2 linked regions of the Flavivirga eckloniae genome follow. The protein of the gene in region 1 interacts with the protein of each later gene in a pairwise test. Links are inferred from orthologs where the notes say so. Each region holds a gene or a part of one and is shown on either strand. Other genes may lie near its edges.

What was found.
Region 2: the proteins of ruvA (region 1) and ruvC interact in binary tests that used the Escherichia coli proteins (3 or more experiments, as listed by UniProt). The link is inferred for Flavivirga eckloniae from one-to-one orthologs.

The regions. Positions count from the first base shown.
Region 1 is NZ_CP025791.1:2,271,589-2,275,538, forward strand. What follows is about bases 427-3,312. They hold ruvA (Holliday junction branch migration protein RuvA), read right to left. Parts: upstream 2,218-3,312; coding sequence 1,636-2,217; downstream 427-1,635. Other genes in these bases: sov (T9SS outer membrane translocon Sov/SprA), read right to left, coding at 427-1,555; C1H87_RS09350 (NADP-dependent malic enzyme), read right to left, coding at 2,267-3,312. In the rest of the region: more of sov, read right to left, coding at 1-426; more of C1H87_RS09350, read right to left, coding at 3,313-3,950. UniProt on the Escherichia coli protein: The RuvA-RuvB-RuvC complex processes Holliday junction (HJ) DNA during genetic recombination and DNA repair.
Region 2 is NZ_CP025791.1:3,897,762-3,901,215, reverse strand. What follows is about bases 1-2,922. They hold ruvC (crossover junction endodeoxyribonuclease RuvC), read right to left. Parts: upstream 1,777-2,922; coding sequence 1,225-1,776; downstream 1-1,224. Other genes in these bases: C1H87_RS16110 (lysylphosphatidylglycerol synthase domain-containing protein), read left to right, coding at 2,451-2,922; C1H87_RS16115 (outer membrane beta-barrel protein), read right to left, coding at 1,769-2,413; hemW (radical SAM family heme chaperone HemW), read right to left, coding at 1-1,018. Outside these bases: more of C1H87_RS16110, read left to right, coding at 2,923-3,419; C1H87_RS16105 (glycosyltransferase), read left to right, coding at 3,422-3,454.

The DNA.
Region 1 (3,950 bases):
AAACCAAGTTAGTATTTACAACCTGGGTTACCTGTCCTGTATTGTTTGTGGTTACATCGGTAGCATCTACACCATCGTTAGCAAATTCCCCTACCTGATATACTTTTCCGGCAACGGTATACTGAAACGCAACTGCTAAAACCTCATCGTTATTTAAACGCTGATTTAATGATATATATCCTAACTCTGAGTTTAAGGTATATTCTTGACCGCTTATTAATTTTCTGGCGTTTTCCAGCTTGGCATAATCTGAACCTTCACTAACTGCACCTGATTGTGATCCAAAACCTTGCTGGGCTGTTGCTATATCCCTAATAGCTTCAGTCAAAATAGACCCCGAACCAATAGTAGTAGGATTAAATCTATTATTACCATTATCTGGGAATACATTAGAGTTGGTTATAAAACCATTTGGTATCGGATCCAATAGTATATGATCATTGGCCTGATTTGCAGGGTCGTAAAACGATTCTCCTAAATCTTGAAGCGCTACAATGTTTCTAACATTTTCGGTTCTATTACTTCTGTTAGTTATCCAAACTTCGAGTCTTGTTATTTGTAACCCTTTATTATTTATAAATGGATAGTTTTTCAAGGATTCGTCGTAAGTATCCCTAAAATATTGTGCTAAAAAGAAGTGTCTGTTTTCGTCATAGTCTCTAACGAATAAATCGAATTCTTCTAGGGTACCCCCTCCTTGCGCTACAACTGTATTAGATTGTGATTTTTGTTCGGAAAAAACTCCTGTAAAAGTTGTTTTTCCAAACTGTAATTCTGCCTTTACACCAAATAAACTTTGTGCTCCTGTAATTAACGAGCTATTTAGAGGCATACTTACATTACCTATTTCTATTTTTCGAATGATATCATCTTCTGTAGGTGTATATTCTAATTTAACAAGATTCTGAAAATCGAACGTTGATTCTGTATCGAAATTTGCTGTTACTTGTAGTCGTGTACCAACTTTCCCCAGCATACTTAAACTAATTCGCTGGTCGAAATCGGGAGTAAGGTTACTTCTGTTTCTTGGTGAAAATGATGGATTATCTTGTTTTGAAAACAAGAGTCCTAAATCTATTTCTACAGATCCTTGTGGAATGACTTCTATTGTATTTCCTCCAAAAATGGATTCAAATAAACCCGATTTCACATAAAACTCTGGCAACAGGTTTTTTCGTTCGTCTTTGGAATCACCTTTTTTACCATCAAAGGCATCAATTTTTTCTTTGTAATAGGACTTTAAATTTTCTTTAGCTACTAAATCGTAATACTCTTTTGGTGTTAAGATAATCGGGTATTTAAGATCGAAGTTCCCTATCTTTTCTGTATAGATGTATCGGTTTGTTTCGGGATCGTAAGTATATTTAGATTCTACACTGTTAGGCTTAGGTGTTTTTAAACGCCCCACATTATATCCTGTTTTAACCGAATCTTGAACAGGTTCTTGAGACCATGCTCCTACTGAGAAAAGTAGTGCTAAAATTAAAAAAGCATTTTGGCTTTTTTTAAGGTAACTTGCGGTAAATATTCCATTTAGACCGAAGTCGAAATACATAGAAGTGCTCAACACTGATTGTTTAGCACGACGATTTTTAATTAGTTTATAAAATTTAAAGTTGGTTTTATTCAAATCTATTATAAATTTTTCAAAGCCTGTTTTATAATGGTTTCCACATCGGCATCTGGTTGCACGACTATAATTTTATCTACAACACGTTCTGCCTGTTTTTTTGCAAAACCAAGGACTTCTAAAGCAGATAACGCTTCATCTTTATTGGTATTGCCCTGAGAAACGGAAACTTCGTCAATATCATAAATCTTTAAGATTTTATCTTTTAAATCTATAATAACGCGCTGGGCTGTTTTGGCTCCAATTCCTTTTATAGATTGAATTAAAGCAACATCGTTAGAAGCTATTCCTTCTCGTACTTGTTTTGGTGTTAATGAAGATAGCATCGTACGTGCCGTACTTGCTCCAATACCACTTACGGAAATGAGCAGCCTGAAAATCTCCCTTTCTGCTAACGATGAAAATCCATAAAGCGTATGCGAATCTTCCTTAACTTGAAGATGAGTAAAGAGCTTTAAATTTTCATTATCAGGAATTTGAGAAAATGTATGTAATGAAATGTTTAGCATATAGCCTACTCCATTACATTCAAGAACAACATGTGTTGGATTTTTTTCAGTGAGTTTTCCTTGAATATGTGTTATCATGTATATTGTTCGTTAACCGACCAAATGTAATAAATTTATTCACACTAAATTACTTCCTGTCAGCATTTTCTAACTCCCACTTTTCTTTATTCTGTGCATCAATCACGGCAATGGCTGCCATATTCACTATTTCATCAACGCTGGCTCCTAATTGTAAAATGTGCGCAGGCTTTTTTAACCCCATCATAATAGGTCCAATAGAGTCGGCTTCGTGCAATTCCTTTAACAATTTATAAGTAATATTTGCTGAATCCAGATTTGGAAAAACCAATGCATTTACTTTTTTACCTACCAGTTTAGAAAACGGAAACTTCTCCCGAAGCATCTCATCGTTTAATGCAAAATCTGTTTGCAACTCCCCATCTACATTCATATCTGGAAAATGACGATGTAAATAAGAAACAGCCTCTCTAATTTTAGAGGACATCGGGTGATCTGAAGAACCAAAATTCGAATACGATACCATGGCCAATACGGGATCTAAACCAAACATCTTGATGACTTTAGCGGTCATCTGGGTAATCTTTGCTAAATCCTTGGCTCCCGGATCAATATTTATTGAGGTATCGCTTAAAAATAGCGGCCCTCTTTTTGTCATCATTAAATTGGTAGTGGCTATACGTGTTACACCATGTACCATTCCTATAAGTTCCAATATAGGTTTTACCACAGTTGGGTAATTCCGGGAATATCCAGAAATAAGCGCATCGGCATCTCCTTCGTTCACCATCATAGCTGCGAAGTAGTTACGTTCTCTCATTAAACGCTGTGCCGAGTAATAAGTAACCCCTCTACGTTTACGCTGTTCCCAATACACTTTGGCATACTTGTTTTTACGCGGGTTCTCTTCTTCTGTTTTTGGGTCAATAATAGGAATATCAGCATCAAAGTCTATTTCTGCCTTAAGAGATTCTATGGTTTCTTTTCTACCTAAAAGTATTGGGTGTGCGATGCCTTCCTCATAAACTATTTGAGCTGCTTTTAAAACATCCAATTGATCTGCTTCTGCAAACACAACACGTTTTGGGTCTAGCTTGGCTCTGTTAAGAAGTAATCTTACTAACTTATTATCAGATCCCAATCGTTCCAACAACTCATCTTTATACTTTTCCCAATCGGCAATAGGCTGCTGGGCCACTCCAGTATCCATTGCGGCTTTAGCCACCGCTGGAGGTATTTCGGCAATAAGTCGAGGGTCGAAAGGTTTTGGTATTATATAGTTGTTACCAAATGTGAGTTTGGTTTCTCCGTAGGCTATATTAACCTGTTCCGGAACTGGCTCTTTAGCCAATTTAGCTAATGCTTTAACAGCAGCCATTTTCATGGCTTCGTTAATTTTTGTAGCACGAACATCTAAAGCTCCTCTAAATATAAATGGAAACCCTAATACGTTGTTTACCTGATTAGGATGATCGCTACGACCTGTTGCCATTATAATATCTTTACGAGTTGCAACAGCTACATCGTATTTAATTTCCGGATCTGGATTGGCCATAGCAAAAACAATTGGGTTTTTGGCCATAGCTAACAACATATCTGGCGACACGATATTCGCCATTGAAAGTCCGATAAAAACATCGGCATCTTTCATAGCTTCGTCTAGCGTATCTATTTTTCTATGGGTAGCGAATTCCGCTTTTTCTTTAGTAAGGTTTTCTCTATCGTCTCTAATAACACCTTTACTATCCAACATAACCATATTCTTTCGTTTTGCACCACAGGCTTGGTATAAA
Region 2 (3,454 bases), 1.6 Mb from region 1 along the record:
TTTCTGTAGATGTTTTTAAATGGAGAAGATAATCGTTTCCAAAACTCTGTTCTATTTTATTTAAAGACACGCCCCAAATGGTTCGCAACCCCGTCATGATGTATTCGTTATACTGATCTTCCTTAGAAAGTGTTTCTAGTGTGCTAGGCAATTCGTTATTTTGAATTGCTTCTATATATTTTGAGTTGTTCGACACATTCCAGCTTCGTTGATTTCCGTTAAATGAATGTGCAGAAGGCCCTATGCCTAGATATGGTTTACCTTGCCAATAACTGGTATTGTGTTTAGAGAAATAATTAGGTTTTCCAAAATTTGAAATCTCATAATGCACATAGCCTTGTTCGTTAGTTTTATCTACTAAATGATTAAAATGCTCAAGAGCCAAAGCTTCATCAATTGGCGGATAATTTCCCTTTTTTATAAAAGCATCTAGTGCTGTTTTGGGTTCAACTGTAAGTGCATAGCTAGATATATGATTAACACCATAACCAAAAGCCATTTCAAGATTTTTATTCCATTTTTCCAAACTCATATTGGGAATCCCGTAAATGAGATCGATTGTAATGTTATCGAAATATTCCGTGGCTACTTTTAAGCATGTCTTGGCTTCTTCGGCATTATGTGCACGGTTCATGTTTTTTAAATCGTCTTCAAAAAAAGACTGAATGCCAATACTAAGTCGGTTTATTCCAGCAGCTCTGTATTTCTCAAAAATGTTATCGGTTAAATCGTCGGGATTCGCTTCTAAAGTGATTTCGGGATTATTAATTACCGAATAGTTTTTATAAACCGAATCTATTAATAACTGCAATTCGTTATCTGTTAATAAACTCGGGGTGCCTCCCCCAAAATAAATGGTTTCTATTTTATGATTTACCAATACTTCTTTTCTCAATTCCAATTCCTTTATTAAGGCGTGAACCAATGCATCCTTCTTCTTTAAAGACGTTGAGAAATGAAAGTCGCAATAAAAACATGCTTGTTTACAAAATGGTATGTGGATGTATATGCCTGACATTTTTTGGTATTCAGTGTTCAGTGTTCAGTGTTCAGTGTTCAGTGTTCAGTGTTCAGTGTTCAGTGTTCAGTGTTCAGTGTTCAGTAATAAAGGTATTTTTCTTGAGCTACGATTTAAATTTTATTATAAATCTTTATTAAAAACTTAGTAACCTCAAATGATTTATGTAAATACTGCAAACTGCCAATGCTTACTGGGAACTAAAACTAACCAAGCTTATCAGGATTCTGTTTTACAAAAGCACCCCACCCTGTGTAATTTTTGCCAACACTAACCTTGCCTGAGTTGTAAAAATGACAAACTGCTGCAGCTAAACCGTCTGTGGCATCCAAATTTTTAGGTAATGTTTTTAAACCTAAAAGACTTTGCAGCATTTTGGCTACCTGTTCTTTGCTTGCGCTTCCGTTGCCTGTTATGGCCATTTTAATCTTTTTAGGAAGATATTCCGTAATTGGTATCTCCCTACTTAAGCCCGCTGCCATAGCAACGCCCTGGGCTCTACCCAGTTTTAGCATACTTTGTACGTTTTTACCAAAAAAGGGAGCTTCAATAGCAATTTCGTCCGGATTATGTGTATCGATGAGTTCTATCGTGCGCTCGAAAATGAGTTTTAATTTTAAGTAATGATCGTTGTATTTTTTTAAATCAAGTTCATTTAGTTGTAAAAACTGCATGTTTTTACCAACGACTTTTATGAGTCCGAAACCCATAATGGTTGTACCGGGGTCAATACCTAAAATAATTCTTTCCTTAGTCATATTGATCGCAATAATAACAACCACTAAGTGATATTGAGGCTCCTATAGTTAGTGTTACAAGGTTTCCGTTAAAGGATCCGTACCCATCTGTTACGGGAGAAAAATCCTTTAAAAATCCATGAACATATGCAAGATCGGCATAGATGGACAGTTTATCGGAAATACCATGATGAAATTCTATTCCGGCCATCGCATTCATAAACGAGGTTTTATTTTGCGTAAAATTCCCCAAAGGGCTTACATTTGAATATCCTGGTCCTGCATGTACAAATACTCCCGTACGTTGCGATAGGTTAAACATTCTATTTGCATTATATACTAATTGCAAATTAACACGAGTGTAATTAAGCTTAAATTCTGATGCTTCACTTTTATTAGACATTCTATTAAACCCATAATCCAATTTTGCTCCTAGTGCCTGCCTGAACATATATTGAACTCCTACATTTACTGAGGGGAAATTAATTGTTTTTCCTTCAAAGCCTGTAACGAATCCATCCTCGGTCGGGCTGTTTAATCCTAAAGCAAATTGGGCTTTAAATGTACTGGTGTTTCCTTGAGAAGAGGAAACAAAACAAATAAATATTAAAGCAATTGCACAAAAAGCTTTTTTATATGTTTTTAAATTTGAGGTCATGATGTAAATAATTTAATTTGCACTCTTAACTTGGTATATGACTTATACGCTACCGTACAAAACTAAACAATTCTTTTTTGGGCTTATTAAATTAAGTATTGTAATCGGTGCTTTTTATTTTATTTACCGTAAGTTAATGCATAATCCAGAACTGGATTTTAATGCTTTTATTGGGTTTTTATCAAAAAAAGATGCTTTTTCGATTAAAAACATGCTTTTTCTACTTTTTTTGACATTTTTAAATTTGTTTTTTGAAATTATAAAATGGCAAAAGTTAGTCGATCCTATTAAAAAAATAAGTTTAAAAAATGCTTTCGAACAAAGTTTGGGTTCTTTAACCGCTTCGTTATTCACACCAAATAGAATTGGCGAATATGGCGCTAAAGCCATTTATTACACAGCTAATTACAGAAAACGTATCGTTCTGATTAATTTACTGGGAAATGTATCACAAATGTGTATCACAACTATTTTTGGATGTATTGGTTTTTGCTTCTTTATAGTGAAGCACCAAATTGATATTAATTATTATAAGCTGGCTCAATTTCTTTTAATCGCCCTACTTATTATTGGTTTAATAGGATTTGGTATGCAAAAAACAAAACTCACTGTTAAGGGATTTTCCATAAAAAAAATCAAACATTTTATTTTAGAATTTCCTAAAAAAAATATGGCACTGGCTTTACTTTTATCCTTGCTGCGCTATATGGTGTTTTCTTTTCAATTTTACTTTCTATTACAACTTTTCGGAATTGATATATCGTATCTTGAGGCCATGACTGTTATAACGTCCATGTACTTATTAGCATCAATAATACCGTCCATTTTCATATTCGATGTTGTTATTAAAGGTAGTGTTGCCATTTATTTATTTGGTATTGTAGGGATTAACGAGATTGCTGTTTTGAGTACCATCACTCTTATGTGGTTGTTGAATTTTGTTTTACCTAGCATTATTGGCAGCTACTTTGTAATTAATTTTAACTTGCCTAAAGCCGATAATTAATTATGGTTTTAATAAGCATAATCGTTACATTAAGT